DNA from 2 places in the Delftia sp. Cs1-4 genome. Region 2 is predicted to be linked to the other one. Evidence: predicted binding sites of a transcription regulator. Region 2 holds the regulator's gene; the other holds the start of a gene.
The links. Region 2 encodes FNR, which switches genes on or off when oxygen is low (the NO sensors DNR and NnrR bind a similar motif). Its sites were predicted from a motif close to TTGATNNNNATCAA; they were not measured.
Positions count from the first base shown of each region.

Region 1: the regulator FNR is predicted to act here: its motif matches at 1,775-1,788, upstream of DELCS14_RS26760 (type IV pili methyl-accepting chemotaxis transducer N-terminal domain-containing protein).

Region 1 covers NC_015563.1:6,101,355-6,108,513, forward strand. The annotation lists gene DELCS14_RS26760 (type IV pili methyl-accepting chemotaxis transducer N-terminal domain-containing protein) at 1-1,741, opposite strand, end outside; gene DELCS14_RS26765 (ChaN family lipoprotein) at 1,903-2,778, shown strand; gene DELCS14_RS26770 (DUF3297 family protein) at 2,830-3,087, opposite strand; gene DELCS14_RS26775 (DUF445 domain-containing protein) at 3,209-4,513, shown strand; gene DELCS14_RS30915 (hypothetical protein) at 4,680-4,847, opposite strand; gene DELCS14_RS26780 (ligand-gated channel protein) at 4,846-6,873, shown strand; gene DELCS14_RS26785 (ABC transporter substrate-binding protein) at 6,995-7,159, shown strand, end outside.
Region 2 covers NC_015563.1:4,484,064-4,491,222, forward strand. The annotation lists gene DELCS14_RS19600 (HD-GYP domain-containing protein) at 1-39, opposite strand, end outside; gene DELCS14_RS19605 (sulfite exporter TauE/SafE family protein) at 109-825, opposite strand; gene hemN (oxygen-independent coproporphyrinogen III oxidase) at 831-2,213, opposite strand; gene fnr (fumarate/nitrate reduction transcriptional regulator Fnr) at 2,376-3,095, shown strand; gene DELCS14_RS19620 (hypothetical protein) at 3,177-3,464, opposite strand; gene DELCS14_RS19625 (FixH family protein) at 3,644-3,958, opposite strand; gene ccoG (cytochrome c oxidase accessory protein CcoG) at 4,016-5,470, opposite strand; gene ccoP (cytochrome-c oxidase, cbb3-type subunit III) at 5,548-6,465, opposite strand; gene DELCS14_RS19640 (cbb3-type cytochrome c oxidase subunit 3) at 6,493-6,630, opposite strand; gene ccoO (cytochrome-c oxidase, cbb3-type subunit II) at 6,642-7,159, opposite strand, start outside.

The DNA.
Region 1 (7,159 bases), 1.6 Mb from region 2:
GCGAGTCCGGCGCAACGTCGGCGGGGACGAAGCCGCAGCCGTCGTCGCAGACTTCGAAGCGCCAGGGGTGGCGCCCCACGCGCAGCTCCACATGCCTGGCACCCGCGTGCTTGCGCACGTTGGACAGCGCCTCCTGCACCATGTGCAGCACCTGGATCTGCACGTCGGGCGCCAGCGGCAGGCCCTGGCCCGACATGCTCAGCGAGGTGGCAATGCCCGTCTGGTGCTCGAACTTGGACAGCGTGGCGCGCAGCGCGGCCTCGATGTCCTCGGCGCTGGTGCGCGTGCGGAAATGCACCAGCAGCTCGCGCACGTCGGCATAGCATTCGCGCACGCCCACTTCCAGCTCGCCCAGGCTGCGGTCGCGCGCCTCGTCGCGGCCCTTGGCCACGGCGTCGCGCAGCAGCTGGGTCTGTATCTTGAGAAAGGCCAGCGACTGGGCAATGGAGTCATGCAGCTCGCGCGCGATCAGGCCGCGCTCCTCGGCCACGGCGGCCTCACGCTCCAGCGCCGTGGCGCGCAGGCTTTCCATGGCGCTGGCCAGGTGGCGCGCCATGGCGGACAGCAGGTCGCGCATGTCGTCCGTGAGCACCACGGTGGAGCGAAAGAACAGGTTGACCTCGCCCAGCAGGCGCTGCTGCAGTTGCACGGGGATGCTGACCACGGTCTGGAAGCCGGCCTCGCGGCAGTGGGGCAGCTGCAGGTCGCTGGCCGGCGTGATGGGGATCACGCGCAGCCGCGCCTGCTCGCGCGGCTGGCCGCACAGGCAGGCGCCCGTGTGCAGGCAGTGCTCCTGCACCGACATGGACTGGGGGAGGCCGTCGCCGGCCAGCAGCACGTAGCGCTCGTTGGCCTCGTCGGACCAGCGCACCGTGGCCGCATCGGCCTGGGCCGCCAGGCGGACCTGGCGCACAAAGCCTTCGGCCAGGGACTGCAGGCTGGCGGCCTCCGACGCCTGCACGCTGACCGCGTACAGCGCCTGCAGCTGCTGGTGCTGCACGTTGAGGCTGGCGGTCTTCTCGCGCACCTTGTCCTCCAGCTCGGCGTGAGAGCTTTGCAGCGACTGGGCCATCAGGTTGAAGCCGGCCGCCAGCTGGCCGAACTCGTCGTCCACCTCCACGCTCATGCGCGTGTCCAGGTGTCCGCGGCGCATGCGCTCCAGCGCCGAGCGCAGCTGGCCCACGGGATGCAGCACCAGCCAGTAGCTGGTGGCCATGAAACTCACGGCCGCGATGATGGCCAGCGCCATCAGACACATCTGAAACAGGTGCAGGATGGCCGTCCAGCGCGAGAGCCGGTCCTCGATGGCTTCGACGAATCCGTCCACCTCGCGCACGAAGGCGTCGGCGCTGCCCATGATGGCCTGCGCATCGACATGGTCCTCGGCCTGCCACTGCGTGCGCAGCGCACTCCAGTCGCCGCGTATGCGCTCGTAGCGCGCGCTGACCGCATCGCTCCAGGGCACGAACAGCGGCCGCGACATGTCGCCGCTGCGCAGCAGGTCCAGGCTGGCGTCGAACTGCCGTGCGCGCTCCTGCCACTGCGCTGGCGCCTCGTTCTGGCGCGCCATGGCCATGCGCACCATGCTCATGCGCAGCCGCCCGGCCTCGTTCACCGCCGCCGCACCGCCTTCCAGCTGCCAGGCCACCCACAGCGTGAAACCGATCGATGCCACAGCCGCGAGCAGGCAGGCTGCGCCCATGAGCAGCAGCTTGGTCGAAAGCGAGGGCTTGCCATGCATGGTTGCACTGTAGTCACGGCGCATTTGCGCGTCTTGACCTGAATCAAGCGCCACCCGTTTGCGCCGTGCCCCCGCCCCGATTCCTAGGATCCTTTCAACTGCCCCCAATGCCCACAGGGCCTATGGCGTCCCCGGGCGAGGCCAGTGTTTAGCATGGGGCCATGCAAGCCCGCTCCATCCCCCGCCCCTTCATCCGCACCCCGCGCCTTGCCGGCCTGGCTGCGGCCGCATTGCTGGCGGCAGCCCTTGCCGGCTGCGCCAGCTCCTCCGCCCCGGCGCGGGACTGGACGCAGCAGCTGCAGCGCTGGTCAGACGCGCCCATCGTGCTGCTGGGCGAGCAGCACGATGCGGTCGCCCACCAGGCCTGGCAGCAGGCCACGGTGGAGCAGTTGGCAAAACAGGAGCGCCTGGCCGCGCTGGTGATCGAGATGGCGCCGCGCACGGGCTCCACGGCCAGCCTGGCACGCGATGCCTCCGAGGACGCGGTGCAGCAGGCCCTGCAATGGCAGGACGCGGCCTGGCCCTGGCCGCGCTACCGCGGCGTGGTCATGGCCGCCGTGCGCGCGGGCGCGCCCGTGCTCGGGGGCAACCTGCCGCGCGCCGACATGAAGCAGGCCATGCGCAACGAGAACCTGGACACCCACCTGCCGCCCGAGGGCTGGCAGCGCCAGCTCGACGCCATCCGCGAAGGCCACTGCGGCCTGCTGCCCGACACCCAGCTGGCGCCCATGGCCCGCATCCAGCTGGCCCGCGATGCCAGCATGGCCGAGGTGGCCAGGGCCGCAGTCAAGCCCGGCAAGACCGTGCTGCTGGTGGCCGGGCGCGGCCACGTGCTGCGCGGCGTGGGCATTCCCACCTGGCTGCCCGAGGCCGCAGGCGCCAAGGTGGCCGTGGCGCAGGCGGGGGAGACATCGGTGGCGCAGGCCTCGGATGTGGATTGGCTGCAGAAGACGGATGCCCTGCCCGCCAAGGACCACTGCGCCGAGCTGCGGGAGAAGTTCAGGAATCCGCCGGCGCCGCGGGCCGATGCGGGCTGAAGCCCGCTGATTCCTGAAGAGGTTGCGGCCGGCCTTGCGACCGGCCGGAAATCAGCGGTAGAAAGCTTCCACGGCGCCCTTGAGCTTGATCAGCAGGGGCTTTCCCTTGCGGTCCACCGTCTTGCCGGCCGGCACCTTGATCCATCCCTCGCTCACGCAGTATTCCTCCACATCGAAGCGCTCGTTGCCGTTGAAGCGGATGCCGATGTCGTGCTCGAACACGGCGGCCACATGGTGCGGGCTGCGCGGGTCGATGGACAGGTGGTCGGGCAGTGCGGGGCGATCGGCGGGTGCGTTGGCGTCGGTCATGGTCTTGTTCTCGCAAGAGGGTTCTGAAGAAAGCCGGTATTGTCCGCGCAATTCGCAGGCAGGCGCTGGCTGACAGGCTTTGGCGGCAGGCATCGTCATGCGGATGGCGGACGGGCGTCGTATGCTGCGCTCCATGCTGTCGCCAGAGCAACGTCAAACACTGAAGTCGGCCAAGCGCCTGCCGCTGGCGCTGCTGCTGTTCGTGGCGCTGGGCTTCGTGGCCTCGTCCGTGGCGGCGGGGCACTGGCAGCAGGTGCCGCTGTGGCTGGCCTGCATCAAGGCCGTGACCGAGGCCTCGCTGGTCGGCGCGCTGGCCGACTGGTTTGCGGTGTCGGCGCTGTTCCGGCGCATTCCCCTGCCCCTGGTCGGGCGCCATACGGCCATCATCCCGCGCAACAAGGACCGCATCGGCGAGAACCTGGCGAACTTCGTGCGCGACAAGTTCCTGGACGGCCCTTCGCTGGTGGCGCTGATCGAGCGCCATGATCCCGCCCGCGTGCTGGCCGGCTGGCTGACCACGCCGGCCAACAGCACCCTGCTGGGGCGGCAGGTGGCGCGGCTGGCGCTGGCGGCGCTGGAGATGGTGCAGGACCGGCAGGTGGAGCGCTTTCTGACACAGGCGTTCAAGGCCTTGCTGGCCCAGGTGGACCTGCCCCGCGCGGCGGCGGATCTGTTGTCGGGCCTGACCAAGGACGGCCGCCACCAGGCCGTGCTGGACGATGTGCTGGCCCGCGTCAGCGGCGTGCTGCGCGAGGCCGAGACCCATGTGCTGATCGCCCAGACCATCGTGCTGTGGCTCAAGCGCGAGCATCCGCTCAAGGAAAAGATGCTGCCCACGGACTGGCTCAGCGACAAGGGCGCCAGCGCCATTGCGGGCGCACTCGACAGCCTGCTGCAGGACATTGCCAGCAACCCCGAGCACCACATGCGCAAGGCCTTCGACGCCTCCGTGGACCGGCTGGTCACGCGGCTGCAGTCCGACCCCGCCATGTCAGAGCGCGCCGAGCGGCTGCGCCACTACCTGCTGCACGACGAAAAGCTGGCCGGCTACCTGCGAGCGCTGTGGCTGGGCCTGCGCGCCAAGCTGCAGGCGGACCTGGCCAACGAGCATTCGCAGGTGGCGCGCAAGACCGCTGCCATGGGCCGCTGGCTGGGCCAGTCGCTGGCGCACGACGAGGCGCTGCGCAGCTCCATGAACGAGCGCCTCAAGCGCTGGGCCCAGGCGCTGGCGCCCGATGTCTCGCAGTTCCTGGCCCAGCACATCGCCGATACCGTGCGGCGCTGGGATGCGCGCGAGCTGTCCGAGCTGATCGAGCTGCACATCGGCAAGGATCTGCAGTACATCCGCATCAACGGCACCGTGGTCGGCGGTGCCGTGGGGCTGGTGCTGTTCCTGGTCTCCAATGCGGGGCGGATGTGGTCCTGATCTTCGTATCAGGATGTTGCCTGCGGGCCACATCGGGCCAACTTTACAAAGCTGCCGTGTTCGCCGGAACGCCCTGAATCGGGCCGGGCGCTGCACGCGCCCGGGCGCTGGCGGCCCTGCATGTCATTGATGAACAAGGCAACATTCAGCATCCTGAATGAGTTGCTCACAGATCGGCCCGCTTGTAAAGAAAAACAGCAGCTGCGCTGCCGTCGGCCAGGCCGTTGTCGACGGGAAAATAAAATAAGAACGATTCGCACTCATCAAAAACAACAGAGCGGATGCGCACCCCGGTCGTTCGACCGTCCGTGATTCTTCTTGCGAGCTTTCCCATGCACAACTGCACAGCCCCCGCGGCGGGCCGTGGCTTTGCCCTGTCCGCCCTTTGCACCTCCCTGCGTGCTTCGTTTCCCTCCACCGTCGTTCCCCTGCGCCGCACCGCGCTGGGCGCCTGCCTGGGCCTGCTGGCCTCGGGCAGCGCGCTGGCCCAGGCAGCAGGCGGGGCCACGCTGGAAACCCTGGTCGTGACGGCCAGCGGCTTCGAGCAGGAGATCAGCCAGGCGCCGGCCTCGATCTCGGTGATCACGCGCCAGGAACTGGAGCAGGGCGCCTACCGCAACCTGCACGATGCCCTGCGCGATGTGCCCGGCGTGATCCTCACGCCCTCGGACAATAACTCCAACGACATCTCGTTGCGCGGCATGGGCGCCAACTACACCCTGATCCTGGTGGACGGCAAGCGCATGAGCACGCGCGAGACCCAGACCAACGGCAGCACCGGCACGGACCAGAGCTGGATTCCGCCGCTGGAGGCCATCGAGCGCATCGAGGTGGTGCGCGGCCCCATGTCCTCGCTGTACGGCTCGGACGCCATGGGCGGCGTGATCAACGTCATCACGCGCAAGGTGGCGAAGAACTGGCATGGCTCGGTGCGCGCCGACGCCACGCTGCAGGAGCGCTCCACCTCGGGCGATGCCTACCAGACCAACTTCTACCTGTCAGGTCCGATCAAGACCGACCTGCTGGGCCTGAGCCTGTACGGCAACTACGGCAAGCGCGACCAGGACCGCATCTACCAGGGCTACAACAAGAGCGACAACCGTTCGCTGAACCTGCGCCTGGCGCTGACCCCCAGCAAGGACCACGACCTGATCGCCGAGATCGGCACTTCGCGCCAGCACTTCGTTTCGTCGCCTGGCATGACCCTGCTGCCCACCGATGCGCCCAGCGACCGCAAGTTCGAGCGCGAGAACTACTCGCTGCAGCACAAGGGCCGCTGGGGCTGGGCTTCCTCCGACACCTATCTGCAGCGCGAGGAAACGCGCAACCTGTCGCGCGACATGACCATCAGGAACACGGTGTTCAACAGCAGCTGGGTAGCGCCGCTGGGCCGCCAGCACCTGCTGACCACGGGCGTGTACTACAACCAGCAGGACCTGCGCGACACGACGACCAATACGCTGCCGGGCTCGGCGCGCACCACGGCCGATCGCACGCAGTACGCCTGGTTCGCCGAGGACGAGTGGCGCCTGCGCGAGAACTTCGCCCTGACCGGCGGCCTGCGCTACGACCACGACAGCAAGGGCGGATCGCAATGGAGCCCGCGCCTGTATGGCGTGTGGAACCTCGACGCGCAATGGACCGTCAAGGGCGGCGTGTCCACCGGCTTTCGCGCGCCCTCGTTGCGCCAGACCCTGGGCGACTGGGGCCAGTCCAGCCGCGGCGGCAACATCTACGGCAACCCCGACCTGAAGCCCGAAACCTCGCTGAGCAAGGAACTGGGCGTGCTCTACAACAACGGCGCCGGCCTGTCGGCAGGCCTGACGGTGTTCGACAACGAGTTCAACGACAAGATCACGCGCATCGCCTGTCCCGAGTGCGGGCCGGCCAATTCCTCGGGCAACACGCCCACCACCAACGTCAATATCGACAAGGCCATCACGCGCGGCATCGAAGCCACGTTCAAGGCCCCGCTGGCGCGCACGCTGGACCTGAGCAGCAGCTACACCTTCACCAAGTCCGAGCAAAAGAGCGGCGAGTTCGCGGGGCAGCCGCTGAGCCAGCTGCCGCGCCACATGCTCAACCTGGCGCTGAACTGGAAGCCTTCGCAGCAATGGGCGGGCTGGGCCAAGCTGTCCTACCGGGGCAAGGAAAGCCAGCCCACGGGCGGCCGTTCGGCGCGCACCTGGGTGGCTGGCAGCTATGCCATGTTCGACATGGGCGGCTCCTACAACTACAGCAAGGACGTGACCTTCTACGCAGGCATCTACAACCTGTTCGACAAGGACGTGTACTACGAGGACTACGCCACGGTGCAGGACGGCCGGCGCTACTGGATCGGCATGAACGTGAAGTTCTAGGCATCCCGGCCGCAAGGGCGGCCGCTGCCCGTGGCCTGCGAATCGGGCCGCGCCGCTTCCCGGCGCGGCACCCGCCTCCGGAGGCCGGAACTCCTTTCATTTTTTCCTGGGATTCTTTGCCATGACCTTCGATATCACGCGCCGCGCGGCGGCGCTGGCCTTGCCGGCCTTGTTCCTGGGGACTGCGGTGGCGGCCCCGCTGTCCGTGCGGCATGCCGGGGGAATGACCAGCCTGCCCGGCGCACCCCGGCGCGCGGTGGTTTATGACCTGGGGGCGCTGGATGCA
Region 2 (7,159 bases):
TGAAGGAATCGGCAATATGTAAGCCGATGATTCGGGCATTATCTCCAGTTCTGAGGGCCTCGCAGCCAATCCGCGGCCCCAGGTGCCAAGTCTGGCCTCAGCTGTTGCTCAACGGCACCAGAGGCTGGGCTTGTAGATCAGGTCCATCCACAGCGCCCAGACGGCCACGCCCACCAGCATCAGGCCGGCCAGGCGCGTGCCCCATTCGGCGCGCAGGCCGTTCAGGCGCTGCCGGCCCAGCCGCCACAGCCAGGGGCCGGCCACCAGCCACAGCCCGCTGCCCACGCCAAAGGCCGCCATGGCCAGCGCGCCCTGCAACGGCCCGCCGCTGAGCGCGGCGACCAGCACGGCCGAATACAGCAGTCCGCAAGGCATGAGCGCCCAGGCATAGCCTGCCGCCAGCGTGCCGCCCGGCGCCGATACCCAGGGCTGCACGCGCCGCCAGGCGGCGCGGCCGGCAGACTCCAGCCAGGCGGGCTGGCGGGCCTGCACCATCATGGCCAGGCCCCAGGCCATCACGGCGACATGGGTCAGTGTCCAGAACGGCTGCAGCGCCGTGGTCTGGCTGGTGAGCCAGGACAGGCTTTCCATGGCCAGGGCCGAGGCAGCGCCCAGGCTGGCATAACCGGCCAGACGGCCGCCGTGGAACAGCGCCGTGCGCAGCCACAGCCGGCTTTGCAATCCATGCACGGCCACCACCTGCGAGCCGCCGCCCTGCCCCGCCCCGCCCGTGACCACGCCGCAGGGCGCAGCGCACATGGCAAGGCAATGGGGCCCGCCGACGAGCCCCATGATCAAAGCGGTCCAGAGGAGCGACAACAGCATGGGGCCTAGATGATCCTCGAAAACCGCGCCCGGTTCTTGTCCGCCTGCAGATATCGGTCAAACAGCATGGCCACGCCGCGCACGAAGTACCAGCCCATGGGCGTGACCTGGAAGCCCTCGTCGCTGATCTGCACCAGGCCCTTGGCCTGCAGGTCCTCCAGGGCCGCCATCTCGGGCGCGAAGTACTCGCGAAAGCCCAGCAGCCATGCCTGCTCCATGGGCTCGAACAGCACGGCGCCCTGGCACATGATGGCCATGATGACGGCGCGGCGCACCAGGTCGTCGCGCGACAGCGCCAGGCCCCGCACCACGGGCAGGTGGCTGGCGTCGATGGCGTCGTAGTACTCCTCCAGCGTCTTGGCGTTCTGGCTGTAGCTGGCACCCACCTTGCCGATGGCCGACACGCCCAGCGCAATCAGGTCGCAGTCGGGCTGGGTGCTGTAGCCCTGGAAGTTGCGGTGCAGCCGGCCCTGGCGCTTGGCCACGGCCAGCGAGTCCTCCGGCAGGGCGAAGTGGTCCATGCCCACATAGACATAACCACCGTCCATGAACGCGGCGATGGAACGCGACAGCATGGCCAGCTTGTCGGCCCCCTGGGGCAGATCCTCGGCCGCAATGCGCCGCTGCGGCTTGAAGCGCTCGGGCAGGTGGGCATAGGCATAGAGCGCGATGCGGTCGGGCCGCAGCGCGTTGACCTGGGCCAGCGTGCGCTCGAAGGATTCGGGCGTCTGCTTGGGCAGGCCGTAGATCAGGTCCACGTTGATGGAGGCAAAGCCCAGCTGCCGCGCGGCCGCCACCAGCTCGAACACCTGCTCGGCCGGCTGCACGCGGTGCACCGCGATCTGCACCTGCTCGTCGAAGTCCTGCACGCCGAAGCTCAGGCGGTTGAAGCCCAGCTCCTTGAGCACGGCCAGGCGCTCGACGCTGACGGTGCGCGGATCGACCTCGATGGAGTACTCGCCACCCGGCTCCAGCTTGAAATGCTCGCGCAACAGGCCCATCAGCGTGCGCAGCTCGTCGTCGGAGAAGAAGGTGGGCGTGCCGCCGCCCAGGTGCAGCTGGCTGACGGCCTGGCCCTTGCCGCAATGGGCCGTATGCAAGGCCATCTCGCGCGCCAGGTAGTCCAGGTAGACGGCAGCGCGATCATGGTGACGCGTCACGATCTTGTTGCAGGCGCAGTAGTAGCAAAGCGACTCGCAAAAGGGCACGTGCACATACAGCGACAAAGGCATGGCACGCGCTGCGGTACTCGATTTGCGTTGTTGCAGCGCCAGGATATAGTCCTCTGCACCAAAGGCCTCGACAAAGCGGTCGGCGGTAGGGAACGAGGTGTATCGGGGCCCCGGTACGTCAAAGCGACGCAGCAGCTCTGGGGTGACAGCGGTCATGGGTTTTTTCCTCTAATACCTCGACTGTGCCGCAGCACATCGGTCATGTCCTTGACTCATATCAAGAGTTGTTTGAGGGACTGCTGCGACAATTTGATCCAACTCATCGCAATCCACGAGGTCACCGCCGGCACGCTGTGTGCCGCTGATGTTTATCACTCCATGAACCTTCAGACCATCAAAGCCTCCTGCTCCAACTGCAACCTGCGCGAACTGTGCATGCCCATGGGCCTGGATGCCGAGCAGATGCAGCGCATCGACGACATCGTGGCCACGCGCCGCAAGGTCAAGCGCGGAGGCCTGCTGTTTCGCAACGGCGAGACATTCACCTCGCTGTACGCCATCCGCACCGGCTTCTTCAAGACCTGCGTGGCCACCGAGGACGGACGCGACCAGGTCACAGGCTTTCAGATGGCCGGCGAGATCATCGGCCTGGACGGCATCGTCAACGACCACCACACCTGCGATGCCGTCGCGCTGGAAGACGCCGAAGTCTGCGTCATGCCCTTCGACAAGCTGGAAGACCTGTCGCGCGAGGTCACGGCCCTGCAAAACCATGTGCACAAGGTCATGAGCCGCGAGATCGTGCGCGAGCACGGCGTGATGCTGCTGCTGGGCAGCATGCGCGCAGAAGAGCGCCTGGCCGCCTTCGTGCTCAACCTGGTGCAGCGCCTGCATGCGCGGGGCTTTTCCAAGTCCGAACTGGTGCTGCGCATGACGCGCGAGGAAATCGGCAGCTACCTGGGCCTGAAGCTGGAGACGGTGAGCCGCACCTTCTCCAAGTTCGCGGACGACAACATCATTGAGGTGCGCCAGCGCCATCTGCGCATCCTGGACACGGAGGCGCTCAAGCGCATCGTCAACAGCCAGCAGTGCCAGTGAGGCTGCAAGGGCGGCAAGCATTCATCCGCCAATGAACAAGGCCCGCGACAGCGGGCCTTGTTCATTGCGGCGGGCTCTCGCTCAGTCCCGCCCCAGCCCCTGCATGGCCAGATCCGGGTCGGGCTCGGAGACCACGCCGTCATTGAGATCGCGGGCCGAGCGACCCAGCATGGTGGTCATCAGGCTGGAGAGCATGGTCACGCCCCAGAAGGCGAAGAAGGCCAGCGTGTAGATGCCCTGGCGCGACCAGCCCAGGTCGCCGAGCCAATGCAGCTCCAGCGGGTCCACAAAGGCAAAAACCAGCATCTCCATCACGGCGGCTGCCAGAAAGGCAGGCCAGGCAATCCACATCCAGCGTTGGGCCAACATCAGCGATCTCCTTGTGCTGTCGAGGGGTCGCCTTCATTGTGCGCCGCGCCAACGCATGGCGCCAAGCCCCGCAGCGCCCTGCACGCCTGTAGGAAACCCTCACCCGTCGCGCATGCCGGAGATGCGATCCGCCATGCAAAAAGGCCGCGACTGCGGCCTCTTGCAGGGGTGCACGGCGATCAGCGGTCCGTGGGGTGATCGTGCGCGGGCGTGGCCGCATGGTTGCGGCCGGTGACGGCGGGCGCCATGCTCTTGGGCACTTCGCGCACGCCATCGGCACGCTCGTTGATCGTGATGCCGTTGCGGTAGTAGTCGGGGTCGATCACGGGATCGGCGCCATTGATGGCGATGATGGCCGTGATCACGGCAGCGACCACCACGGCCGCCGGGCCGGCCACCACCAGCCAGACATGGCCGAACTTCCACCAGGGCTTGCCGGCGTCGGGGTGCGAGGGAGCCTGCGCGGGCGCGGACACTGCGGGACTGGAAGACATGGGAAACCTCTTTCTTTCAGGCGGCAGGCGCGGACCGTGCCGCGCCTGCCAGGAACATCACCGGGGCACCAGGAAGACGGCCTTTTCGGACGCGCGTCCCGCGCCTGAATGCACGGCATCGATATCGAAGAATACGGTGTGCGAGCCCGGCTCGGCCGAACCGTAGGGAATCTGCAGGCGCGCCGCAATGCCGCGCGTCTCGGCCGGGCCGACCTCGACTTCCTGCTCGGACGCCAGCTCCAGCCCATCGAGGCCGTGGGCGCTGATGCGGTAGCGCTGGGCCTGCTCGGTGGCATTCATGATCTGCAGGCGGTAGACATTCTCCAGCTTGCCGCCCGCCACGATGCGCGACAGCGAGGCGCGGTCGCGGATCACGTCCACCTTGACCGACTGGCGCAGCGCCAGGCTCACGATCATGGCCACGCTCAAGCCGATCAGCACGGCCGAGTAGATCAGCACGCGCGGACGGAAGATGCGGCGCAGCACCTGGGCACGCCGCCACAGGCCGGCCATGGCGTTCTGCGTGGTCAGGCGGATCAGGCCGCGCGGGTACTCCATCTTGTCCATGATGGAATTGCAGGCGTCTATGCACAGGCCGCAGCCAATGCATTCGTATTGCAGACCGTTGCGGATGTCGATGCCCACGGGGCAGACCTGCACGCACATCTTGCAGTCGATGCAGTCGCCCAGGCCCTGGGCCTTGTAGTCCACCTTCTTGGTGCGCGGTGCACGCGGCTCGCCCCGGCCCGTGTCGTAGCTGACGATCATGGTGTCCCGGTCGAACATGGCGCTCTGAAAGCGCGCATAGGGGCACATGTACTTGCAGACCTGCTCGCGCATGTAGCCCGCGTTGCCATAGGTGGCAAAGCCGTAGAACAGCACCCAGAACATCTGCCAGCTGCCCTGCAGCGCCAGCAGCTCGCCGCCCAGCTCGCGGATGGGCACGAAGTAGCCCACGAAGGTGAAGCCGGTCCACAGCGCAATGGCGATCCACAGCAACTGCTTGAGCGACTTCTTCCAGGCCTTCTCGAAGGTCCAGCCGTTCTTGTCCAGCCGCATGCGCGCGCTGCGGTCGCCTTCGACCTTGCGCTCCACCCACATGAAGATCTCGGTGTAGACCGTCTGCGGGCACGAGAAGCCGCACCACAGGCGCCCGGCCACGGCCGTGAACAGGAACAATGCCAGCGCCGAGATGATCAGCAGGCCCGCCAGGTAGATGAAGTCCTGCGGGTACAGCACCAGCCCGAAGAGATAGAAGCGCCGCGTTCCGAGGTCGAACAGCACCATCTGGCGCTGGCCCCACTCCAGCCAGGGCAGGCCGTAGAAAACCAGTTGGGTGAGAAACACCAGGGCCCATCGCCAGCGTGCGAAGACACCGCTGATGGAGCGCGGGTAGACCTTCTTTTCCGACTCGAACATCGACACCAGCTCGCCCGGATCAGGCGTGGCCGGCGTGATCGGAATGACTTTGCGGGGAGGCTTCCCGGTGTCATCCCCGCTCTCGGGCTTCATGGTGGGTTCCTTTGTTTTTTTGAAATATCTGAAAACTCAAAACGCAAAAAGGCGGCGCCGCAGCGCCGCCCCTGTGCTTACTGACGGACTGCGCCGTCTTTGTGCGACATGCCCCAGACATAGGAAGCAAGCACCGCGATCTGCGCCTCGGTCAGCTTGTCCTTCTGGGCAGGCATCTCGTTGTGCTTGCCGTTGTTGATCATGGCCGTGATGGCGGCCTCGCCCCAGCCGTGCAGCCAGATGTCATCGGTCAGGTTGGGCGCGCCCAGGGCCTGGTTGCCCTTGCCGTCCATGCCGTGGCAGGCTGCGCAGGCCGTGAACTTGGACTTGCCCAGCGAGGCCTTGAGCGAGTCGTGCGGGCTGCCCGACAGGCTCAGCACATAGTGCGAGAGGTTGCGCACATCGTCGGGCGTGCCGACGGCAGCGGCCATGGGCGGCATGATGCCGATGCGGCCGCCCGTGATGGTTTCCCTGATCTTCTCGGGCGTGCCGCCATGCAGCCAGTCGCCATCGGTCAGGTTGGGGAAGCTCTTGCCGCCGCGTGCGTCCGAGCCGTGGCACTGTGCGCAGTTGTTCATGAACAGGCGCTCGCCGATGGCCATGGCCTGGGGGTCCTTGGCCATGTCTTCGGTGCTCATGCTCGTGAACTTGGCGTACAGCGGCTCCAGGTCCGCGCGGGCCTTGGCCATCTCGTTTTCATAGGCGCCCAGCTGCGTCCAGCCCAGCTTGCCCGCGAACGAGCCCAGGCCCGGATAGGCCGCCAGGTAGGCGAAGCCGAACACCGAGGTGATGATGAACAGCCACATCCACCACTTGGGCATGGGGTTGTTCAGCTCGCGCAGGTCCTCGTCCCAGACGTGGCCCGTGGTGTTGTCGGCCGAGGGGACCACCTTCTTGCGTGCGGTGAGATACAGCAGCAGCAGGCAGCCGATGATGCCGCCCAGCGTGATCGCCGTGACATAGATCGACCAGAAGTTGTTTACGAAATCGCTCATGGGAAGTTCTCGTTCTGGTGGAGGGACTCAGTCTTGCTCGAACGGCAGCTGGGCGGCCTCGTCGAAACGGGCCTGGTTGCGGCGGGCGAACGCCCACCACCAGATGCCGATGAAGCAGGCCAGCGAGGCCAGCGTGGCCACGATGCGCATGGTGGTGATGTCCATGTCGCTCTCCTTTACTTGACCGAACGGCCCAGGACCTGCAGGTAGGCGATGACGGCGTCCATTTCCGTCTTGCCCTTGACCTGCTCGGCAGCGCCGCTGATTTCCTCGTCGCTGTAGGGCACGCCCACCTTGCGCAGCGCGCTCATGTGCTGGGCGACCACGGTGTCATCCACCTTGTTCTTTTCCAGCCAGGTGTAGGCAGGCATGTTGGACTCGGGCACCACGTCGCGCGGGTTGTTCAGGTGGATGCGATGCCATTCGTCGCTGTACTTGCCGCCCACGCGGTGCAGGTCGGGACCCGTGCGCTTGGAACCCCACTGGAAGGGGTGGTCATAGACGAACTCGCCAGCCACCGAGTAGTGGCCGTAGCGCATGGTCTCGGCGCGGAAGGGGCGGATCATCTGCGAGTGGCAGTTGTAGCAGCCCTCGCGCAGATAGACGTCGCGGCCCATCAGCTGCAGCGGCGTGTAGGGCTTGAGGCCCGCCACCGCTTCCGTGGTCGACTTCTGGAAGAACAGCGGAACGATTT